Regions from separate parts of the Salmonella bongori NCTC 12419 genome, predicted to be linked through region 3. Evidence: predicted binding sites of a transcription regulator. Region 3 holds the regulator's gene; each other region holds the start of a gene.
What was found. Region 3 encodes PurR, which represses purine synthesis genes. Its sites were predicted from a motif close to CANGCAAACGTTTGCNTG; they were not measured.
Positions count from the first base shown of each region.

Region 1 (3,281 bases), 2.1 Mb from region 3:
CTATTCACTATCTTAAAGCCGATAATTACGAAGCCTACGGCAATCTCGACGCCCAAAAAGCGCAGGATGATCTGGAACAAATCTATAAGCAGTGGCTTTCGCAAAATGCGCAGTTAATAAAATTAGCCAGCGATCAGAACCAGAGTAGCTTTACCCAGATGCAATGGACGCTGGGAATTATTCTGCTTATTGTGCTCGCCGTACTGGCGTTTATCTGGCAAGGGCTTCAGCACGTGCTGTTACGTCCGTTGCAGCGAATTATGACGCACATTCAGACTATCGCCGACGGGGATCTTACCCGTGTTATAGAGGCTGAAGGACGCAGTGAAATGGGGCAACTGGCTGCAGGCCTCAAAACAATGCAGCAGTCGTTAATCCGTACCGTCAGCGCGGTGCGTGATAACGCAGACTCTATCTATACCGGCGCAGGCGAGATCTCCGCAGGCAGCAGCGATCTCTCTTCCCGTACCGAGCAACAGGCCTCGGCGCTGGAGGAAACCGCCGCCAGCATGGAACAATTAACCGCCACGGTACGGCAAAACACCGATAACGCACGACAGGCGACTGGCCTTGCGAAAACCGCCTCAGAAACCGCGCGTAAAGGAGGACGCGTAGTGGATAACGTCGTGAGCACCATGAACGATATTGCCGAAAGTTCAGAAAAAATCGTAGACATCACCAGCGTAATTGACGGCATCGCCTTCCAGACCAATATCCTGGCGCTAAACGCCGCGGTGGAAGCCGCCCGCGCTGGCGAGCAGGGACGCGGGTTCGCGGTCGTGGCTGGAGAGGTACGCACGCTGGCCAGCCGGAGCGCGCAGGCAGCCAAAGAAATTAAGGTATTAATTGAGAACTCCGTGTCGCGCATTGATACCGGCTCTACGCAGGTACGCGAAGCAGGAGAAACGATGAAAGAGATCGTCACCGCCGTAACCCGCGTGACCGACATTATGGGCGAAATCGCCTCTGCGTCTGATGAGCAAAGTAAAGGCATTGAACAGGTGGCGCAGGCGGTATCGGAAATGGACAGCGTGACGCAGCAAAACGCCTCGCTGGTGGAGGAATCCGCAGCAGCGGCGGCAGCACTGGAAGATCAGGCTAACGAACTACGCCAGGCGGTCTCTGCGTTCCGTATTCGGCAGCCGTCTCGCCGGGAAACGCCGCCCGCGCCGGTAAGCAAAGGCTTAACGCCCCAACCCGCTAGAGAGCAGGCGAACTGGGAAAGCTTCTAATCAGAATGCTATCTGCCGTGCGGTTAATGCGCTTTACGCAATAAATAGCGGTACGGCAGTCCCTCCGTCTCTTGCGCCAGCAAATCGTGTTCCATAAAGGTACAGAACCCCGGAATATCACGCGTCGTCGCCGGATCGTCGGCGATAATCAGCAATGTTTCGCCAGTTTGCATGTTGCGCACCGTTTTGCGCACCATCATTACCGGTTCAGGGCAACGCAGCCCCAGGGCGTCAAGCGTATGGTCAGGGGAGGAAAACAGATCGCTCATCTTCGTCTCAATAGTAGAAAAACGGCGACATTTTACGCTCATCTTCGTCAGTAAGCCAGGCAGGTTAACGATTGCGTGAAAATTAGCCATTGCAATGCCAGCGCAAAACAGTATCATGCGGCGGTGCTTTATTGGGTTCCCTCACCCCATCCAACAAAAAGGTCACAATATGACTCCGTTTACACAATCACAGCGCATAAAAGCGTTGTTCTGGCTATCGCTATTCCATTTACTGGTGATCATTTCCAGTAACTATCTGGTGCAGCTCCCCATTACCATTTTTGGCTTCCACACCACCTGGGGCGCGTTTAGTTTTCCCTTTATTTTTCTGGCTACCGATCTTACCGTGCGTATTTTTGGCGCACCGCTGGCGCGCCGTATTATCTTCGCCGTGATGCTCCCCGCGCTGCTGGTATCGTATGTGGTGTCGTCGCTATTCTATATGGGGAGCTGGCAAGGTTTCGCCGCGCTGACAAACTTTAATCTGTTTGTCGCCCGTATCGCCGCCGCCAGTTTTATGGCTTACGCGCTGGGGCAGATCCTTGATGTGCATGTGTTTAACCGTCTACGCCAAAACCGTCGCTGGTGGCTGGCGCCAACGGCCTCGACACTGTTTGGCAATATCAGCGACACCCTTGCCTTTTTCTTTATTGCGTTCTGGAGAAGCCCCGACGCCTTTATGGCCAACCACTGGATGGAAATTGCGCTGGTGGATTATAGCTTCAAGGTGCTTATCAGCATTATTTTCTTCCTGCCTATGTATGGCGTTTTACTGAATATGTTGCTGAAAAAGCTGGCAGATAAATCTGAAATATCTGCATTGCAGGCAAGTTAAAGGTTCGTTTTCCGAGTTGTGATAAGATGAGCGAATGAGCCGTTATGGCCGTTTATCGAAAGGAAGAAGTCAATGCGCAATTTGGTTAAATACGCCGGTATTGGCCTGCTGGTTATGGGGCTTGCAGCCTGTGATAATAACGATACAAAAGCGCCGTCAGAAGGCGCCGCCGCGGAAAGCCAGGCATCCGGACAGCCCATCAGCCTGATGGATGGCAAACTCAGTTTTTCTCTGCCGGCAGATATGACCGATCAGAGCGGCAAGCTGGGCACACAGGCTAATAATATGCACGTTTATTCTGACCCAACGGGACAGAAAGCGGTGATTGTCATCGCTGGTGACAACACCAATGAAGAGCTATCCGTGTTGGCGAACCGCCTGTTAGAACAGCAGCGTAGCCGCGACCCGCAGCTTCAGGTCGTCACAAATAAGTCAATTGAACTTAAAGGTCATACCTTACAGCAGCTGGACAGTATTATCTCTGCAAAGGGCCAGACGGCGTATTCGTCCATCGTGCTGGGCAAAGTAGATAACCAACTGCTGACGATTCAGGTCACATTGCCTGCGGACGATCAGCAAAAAGCGCAAACCACCGCTGAAAACATTATCAATACTATCGTTATCAAGTAATCTTTAAGACGATGATACGGTCTCCGGCAGTGCAGACGGAGGCCGTTTTTTTAAGCGCCAGGTAAGCAATAGCGCTATCGCCACCAGTCCAGCCGCCGCCAGATAGATCACCGGTACGCCCGTCCAGGCCATCATCAGTCCCGCCAGCGGCCCGGTAATCCCCAAAGACATATCCATAAATACGGTATAGGTCGCCAGCGCCGCACCCTGATTCTGCGGCGGCACCGCCTTGACGGCCACCACGCCCAGCGCCGGAAAGACCAGGGAAAATCCCATCCCGGTGAGTAAAACACCGCTTTTCGCCATCCACGGCAT
Region 1 is NC_015761.1:3,468,166-3,471,446, forward strand. Features, by position in the region: gene tcp (methyl-accepting chemotaxis citrate transducer) at 1-1,232, shown strand, start outside; gene tusA (sulfurtransferase TusA) at 1,256-1,501, opposite strand; gene SBG_RS16480 (7-cyano-7-deazaguanine/7-aminomethyl-7-deazaguanine transporter) at 1,671-2,336, shown strand; gene SBG_RS16485 (DcrB family lipoprotein) at 2,409-2,966, shown strand; gene SBG_RS16490 (MFS transporter) at 2,970-3,281, opposite strand, start outside.
Region 1: tusA (sulfurtransferase TusA) is a predicted target of PurR. The motif match lies at 1,562-1,579, and genes of this name have one in related genera.

Region 2 (3,281 bases), 1.5 Mb from region 3:
TATCAGAGGCCGCTTTCACCGATTCCGCGACGGCGCAATCATCGCCAGCGCTTACCGTCGCGCCAACTTCCGGCAGGTCAACGAAAACCATATCGCCGAGCAGCTCCTGTGCATGTTCCGTAATGCCAACCGTATAAGCGCCATCGGCTTCTTTACGCAGCCATTCGTGTTCTTTGCTGTATTTCAGTTCTGCGGGTACGTTGCTCATCAATTAATCTCCAAAAGGGTTGAATCACGCAGCAGCTTTGCCGTTACGTACAAAAACAGGTTTCGTTACTTTTACCGGCATTTCGCGATTGCGAATCTGCACAATCGCCGTCTCGCCGATACCGGCCGGCACGCGCGCCAGCGCAATGCTGTAGCCCAGGGTAGGAGAAAATGTCCCGCTGGTAATCACACCTTCCTGCTGATTACCCTGCGCATCGGTAAAGCGCACCGGCAGTTCGTTACGCAGTACGCCTTTTTCGGTCATCACCAGACCGACCAGTTGCTCGTGGCCTTTTTCACGCTGCATTTCCAGCGCTTCACGACCGATGAAGTCACGATCGACCGGTTCCCAGGCGACGGTCCAGCCCATATTGGCCGCCAGCGGAGAGATCCCCTCGTCCATCTCCTGGCCGTAAAGGTTCATGCCCGCTTCCAGACGCAGCGTATCGCGCGCGCCGAGACCACAAGGTTTTACGCCAGCGTCCAGCAAAGCACGCCAGAAGTCCGCCGCTTTTTCATTGGGCATCGCGATTTCATAGCCCGTTTCCCCGGTATAACCGGTGGTGGCGATAAACAGGTCGCCTGCCTGAACACCGAAGAAGGGTTTCATGCCTTCCACCGCCTGGCGCTGCTCATCGTTAAACAGGGTGGCGGCTTTTGCCTGCGCGTTTGGCCCCTGCACCGCGATCAGCGACAGGTCGTCACGCACGGTGATATCAATGGCATAAGGTTCAGCGTGTTGAGTAATCCAGGAGAGGTCTTTTTCGCGGGTGGCGGAGTTAACAACGAGGCGGAAGAAATCTTCGGTGAAGTAATAAACGATAAGGTCATCAATAACCCCACCCGATGCGTTGAGCATACCGGAATAGAGGGCTTTACCGGTTTTAGTGAGTTTCGCCACATCGTTTGCCAACAGAGAGCGCAGAAACTCCCGGGTGCGGCTACCACGCAAATCCACGATGGTCATGTGCGACACATCAAACATCCCGGCATCAGTGCGAACAGCGTGGTGTTCATCAAGTTGCGAACCGTAATGCAGGGGCATCATCCAGCCATGAAAATCGACCATGCGGGCGCCGCATAGCGTATGTTGTTCGTATAAAGGCGTCTGTTGGGCCATCTTTTCCTCGTTGAATTAGCAGGGCTAATAACCATTTTCATGGGAAATCTTCGCCACGAAACCGGGCATCGACGCCCTTTTTCCTGCGCCGACGCAAACGTTCTCTTGTTCCTGAACTTACCACCGAAGTCACCGCTAAACCATAAGCCTGAATTTGCCATCACATTAGCTTATGGCTAAAAGCCGCTAAAAAGCCATCAGCATAAAAAACCAATATCATGACGAATAACACCGATAAACAGGTAGCTGATACGATTTAACTCGCTATTTAGTGATATTAAATGCGGAAAAAATGCTGAAAATCGCCCAAGGCAAAAATAGAAGCATTAGAAAATATAATGTGAAATAAGCGGTAAAATTAGATTATTTCAAATGAGAAAGCCCTCCCGGCGCGACAGCCGGGAAAGCAAAGTGTGACGGGAATCAAACTCTTACAGACGTAAGATCAGACGCTTAACGAAGCCATTGCGGAAGATCGTTTAAGCCCATCGCCTGACGAATAAGCTGGGGTTTAACGCCAGGAAGCGTATCGGCCAGTTTCAGTCCAACATCGCGCAGCAGCTTCTTCGCCGGGTTCTCTCCGGCAAACAGCTCACGAAAGCCCTGCATTCCGGCAAGCATCATTGCCGCACTGTGTTTACGGCTACGCTCATAGCGACGCAAGTAGAGATGTTGGCCAATATCTTTGCCCTGGCGCTGAAGCCGGCGTAAATCGTCCACCAGTTCAGCAGCGTCCATAAAGCCGAGGTTAACGCCCTGCCCTGCCAACGGATGGATAGTGTGCGCAGCATCGCCGACCAGCGCCAGACGGTGCGCGGCAAACTGGCGGGCATAGCGGCCCGTCAACGGAAAAACCTGTCGTTCGCTTTCCACATGACATAACCCCAATCGATTATCGAAAGCGATAGTCAACGCCTGGTTAAATGCCTCGTCGTTGGCCTGGCGCATACGTTCCGCATCCTGCGAAGAAAGCGACCAGACAATGGAGCACAGATGCGGATCGCTTAACGGCAGAAACGCCAGAATACCTTCACCATGGAACACCTGGCGGGCAACGGCGCCGTGGGGCTCTTCAGTTCGGATAGTCGCCACCAGCGCATGGTGGCGATAATCCCAGAAGGTTAAGGGGATATCCGCTTTGTTACGTAACCAGGAGTTTGCGCCATCCGCACCAATCACCAGGCGCGCGGTTAACATCGCACCATTTTTTAAGGTCAGGAAAGCGTCGTTCTCTCCCCAGGCAACCTGCTGCAACTCCGCTGGCGCCATTAAGGTGATATCCACTGCTTGCTGCGCTTTTTGCCACAGTGCGTAGTGAATAACGCTGTTTTCAACAATATGCCCCAGATGACTATATCCCATGCTCGCGTCATCGAACGTAATACGGCCAAAGCTGTCTTTATCCCAGACCTCCATACCGTGGTAGCAACTTGCCCGGCGCGCCACAATATCTGACCAGACGCCTAACCGAGTAAGCAGTTTTTCGCTGGCGGCATTAATCGCCGATACGCGAAGCTGAGGCGGCGCATCGCTCGCTAACGGCTGGGGGACAAACTGATCCAGTACTGCAACGCGCAAACCGCTGCCCTGCAAGCCGCAGGCGACAGCCAGTCCCACCATGCCTCCGCCAACTATTGCTACATCAACACTTTGCACTATTTACTCCCGGACAAAACGTTATTCGTCTTTCGTGGACCTGATAAGCTTAACGCCATCAGGCATCGGTGCGCCGCTCCTGCCGGATAGCGGCATACGGTTCCTTATCGTGCGACCCAGCCAAGCGTTCGCTGCGCCAGGACGTCGCGAGCGGGCGGGAACAGGTCCATTGCCATTAACCCGATGTTACGTCCCACCACCAACGGCGCCCAGCGGTTGGCAAACAGATGGACCAGACCGTTCGTCACGCCAATCGTCGCATCCCGGTCAGCCTGACGACGCTGCTGATAGCGCGATA
Region 2 is NC_015761.1:2,911,685-2,914,965, forward strand. Features, by position in the region: gene gcvH (glycine cleavage system protein GcvH) at 1-208, opposite strand, end outside; gene gcvT (glycine cleavage system aminomethyltransferase GcvT) at 233-1,327, opposite strand; gene ubiI (FAD-dependent 2-octaprenylphenol hydroxylase) at 1,781-2,983, opposite strand; gene ubiH (2-octaprenyl-6-methoxyphenyl hydroxylase) at 3,088-3,281, opposite strand, start outside.
Region 2: gcvT (glycine cleavage system aminomethyltransferase GcvT) is a predicted target of PurR. The motif match lies at 1,418-1,435, and genes of this name have one in related genera.

Region 3 (3,281 bases):
TGAAATTAACGTTGTGAAACGTTAATATTTGTCCATTGGGTTCAAAATTTTTGCAGGCATATAATGTGGTCCGAATATTCGCTTGAAGTGGTTGACGCCGTGGCGCGTAATGGAAGTTTTAGTGCGGCGGCGCAAGAGTTGCACCGTGTACCCTCAGCAGTCAGTTATACGGTTCGTCAGTTAGAGGAGTGGCTGGCTGTACCGCTTTTTGTACGACGTCATCGTGACGTCGAATTGACCCCTGCCGGCGCCTGGTTTTTAAAAGAAGGGCGTTCTGTTATCAAAAAAATGCAGATCACACGCCAGCAGTGTCAGCAAATTGCTACTGGTTGGCGCGGGCAGTTGGCGATTGCGGTGGATAATATTGTCAGGCCGGAACGAACCCGCCAAATGATCGTCGATTTCTATCGCCATTTTGACGATGTGGAACTACTGGTCTTTCAGGAGGTATTTAACGGCGTCTGGGATGCGCTCTCCGACGGACGGGTGGAACTGGCCATTGGGGCGACGCAGGCAATTCCGGTCGGGGGACGTTACGCTTTTCGGGATATGGGAACCCTGAGCTGGAGCTGTGTAGTGGCACACGATCACCCGCTGGCGTCGATGCAGGGGCCATTAAGCGATGATACGTTACGCAACTGGCCGTCGCTGGTCAGGGAAGATACTTCGCGAACCTTACCGAAACGAATTACCTGGCTGCTTGATAACCAAAAAAGGGTTGTTGTACCGGACTGGGAGTCATCAGCCACTTGTCTGTCGGCTGGTTTATGCGTAGGAATGGTGCCAACGCATTTTGCCCGTCAGTGGATAGACAGTGGCAAATGGGTAGCACTGACATTAGAGAATCCGTTTCCCGATGCAGCTTGTTGTGTGACGTGGCAACAAAATGAGGCATCGCCCGCGCTGTCCTGGCTACTGGACTATTTAGGCGATAGCGAAACGTTGAATCGGGAGTGGCTACGGGAGCCAGAGGAGGCTCCCGACGGTGGGGATTAACGCCGATAGTCGCGGAACGGACCGTCGGCGACTGAGCGACGCTCAACCAGACGCGGATGAACTTCAATAGACTGCGACTCTTCGCGTTTATTGACGATGCGATCCAGCAGCATATTGAAAGCAGTTTCGCCTAAAGAGTCTTTGGGCTGGTGAATTGTTGTCAACGCCGGCGTAAAGAATCGCGCGTTACGCACATTGTCATAACCAATCACCGAAACGTCCTGTGGTACGCGAAGGCCCATTTCATCCGCGGCGCACAGAGCGCCCATCGCCATAATATCGCCGCCACAGAAAACAGCGGTAGGGCGATGCGACTGCGATAAGATCTGCTGCATCGCATGGTAACCGGACTCCGGCTCGAAGTCGCCCTGGACGATCCAGTTATCCGGCACTTTGATCAACGCTTCTTCCATCGCCTTCATGAAGCCAGCCAGCCGCCCGGCGCCCGTGTTGCGCTCCAGCGGGCCGGGAATAACGCCGATATCACGGTGGCCGCGTTCAACCAGATAACGACCCGCCATATAACCGCCCTCAAAGGCGTTATCAATAACCGTGTCGGTAAAATCCGCCTTCGCTTCACCCCAGTCCATCACGACCATCGGAATGTGGCGATACTCTTCCAGCATGGAGAGTAAAGGCTCCGGATACTCAGAACACATTACCAGTAGACCATCCACGCGCTTTTGCGCCATCATGGACAGATAGGCGCGCTGTTTTTCCAGATTATTCCAGGCATTACCCAGAATCAGCGTATAGCCTTTCTGGAAGCAGTTCTTTTCAACCGCCTCGATAATTTCTGCGAAATAGGCCGCTTCGCTGCTGGTCGCCAGTAAACCTATCGATTTAGTGTGGTTAACCTTCAGGCTACGTGCGACAGCGCTGGGAGAGTAGTGCAGCTCTTTAATCGCCGCCCAGACCGCGTTACGCGTCTCTTCAGCAACAAAGCGTGTTTTGTTGATTACGTGTGATACAGTTGTAGTGGAAACGTTTGCTCGTTTCGCTACATCTTTAATTGTTGCCATTACATTTCACTCCAGACCCTTGCTAAGCTCCTGAGAAACGCCAGGTAAACGTTTGCCTACACACACCCTAATCGCAACGTCAGGGTTGCGGCACGCCGGAAAACGACACGGAACGTCAGGAAGGGGTCAATGGCCGTTACGCTAATTCAGTAAGCCTGGAATTTTGTCTGATCTTGAGGAAAAGGGGAAGCGTTAAAAACAGTTATCAGTATAAAACGTGAGAGATTTTTGTGCGTGAATGTGCAAAAATGCGCTATATCACTTTTTGTGTGGGAATAAAAAGGAGAAAACTTGATGAGTACCGACCTGAAATTTTCATTGATCACGACGATTATTGCATTGGGCTTGATTGTCGCTGGTGGATTAACCGCCGCTCTGCACTGATTTTCCTTCTCTTTTGAGGGAGCGCCTCGCCTCCCTCGCACTGCCTCAATGTTATCTATATGGCAAAAATGTTTTGTTATTATGTAGCGGGCTATCCCGGAGGGAGGGGGGCAACGTCGGTGCGTTTGTTATCTGTAGAACATGTGAACGGACGTTGAGTGAGCGCAGGAGAGAAATATCGGCGTGATGGCGGCTGGCGTTTGTACCTCAGCCAGGAAATGTTCTGATCTGACGCCTCCTGCAAATGGTGCTCATACGCAGAAGGCGAACCTTCTGCGTATTCTCAGACTTATGCGGCGAGGTTTTTCGCGACAAACGCCCAATTAACCAGTGCCCAGAAATGTTCCAGATAGTTTGGACGGGCGTTGCGGTAGTCAATGTAATACGCGTGTTCCCACACATCAACCGTTAGCAGCGGAGTCGCATCCGTGGTCAGCGGCGTACCGGCATTAGAGGTTGAGACGATAGCCAGTTTGCCATCAGCGCCTTTTACCAGCCATGTCCATCCGGAACCAAAGTTTTTGATAGCGGCATCCGTGAACTGCGCTTTAAATTCCGCGAAGCTGCCAAAGGAATCCGCGATAGCATCAGCCAGTTTTCCGGCTGGCTCGCCGCCAGCGTTTGGCGCCAGGCAGTTCCAGTAGAACGTGTGGTTCCAGACCTGGGCTGCGTTATTAAAGATGCCGCCTTCAGAGGTACGAACGATCTCTTCCAGCGATTTGTCTTCAAACGCCGTGCCTTTGATCAAATTATTGAGATTGGTCACGTAAGTTTGATGATGTTTACCATAGTGATATTCCAGCGTCTCGGCAGAAATATGCGGTGCCAGAGCATCTTTGGCATACGGTAATGCAGGTAATTCGAACGACATTGCTTCTC
Region 3 is NC_015761.1:1,374,762-1,378,042, forward strand. Features, by position in the region: gene punR (DNA-binding transcriptional activator PunR) at 64-996, shown strand; gene purR (HTH-type transcriptional repressor PurR) at 993-2,018, opposite strand; gene cydH (cytochrome bd-I oxidase subunit CydH) at 2,313-2,402, shown strand; gene sodB (superoxide dismutase [Fe]) at 2,692-3,273, opposite strand.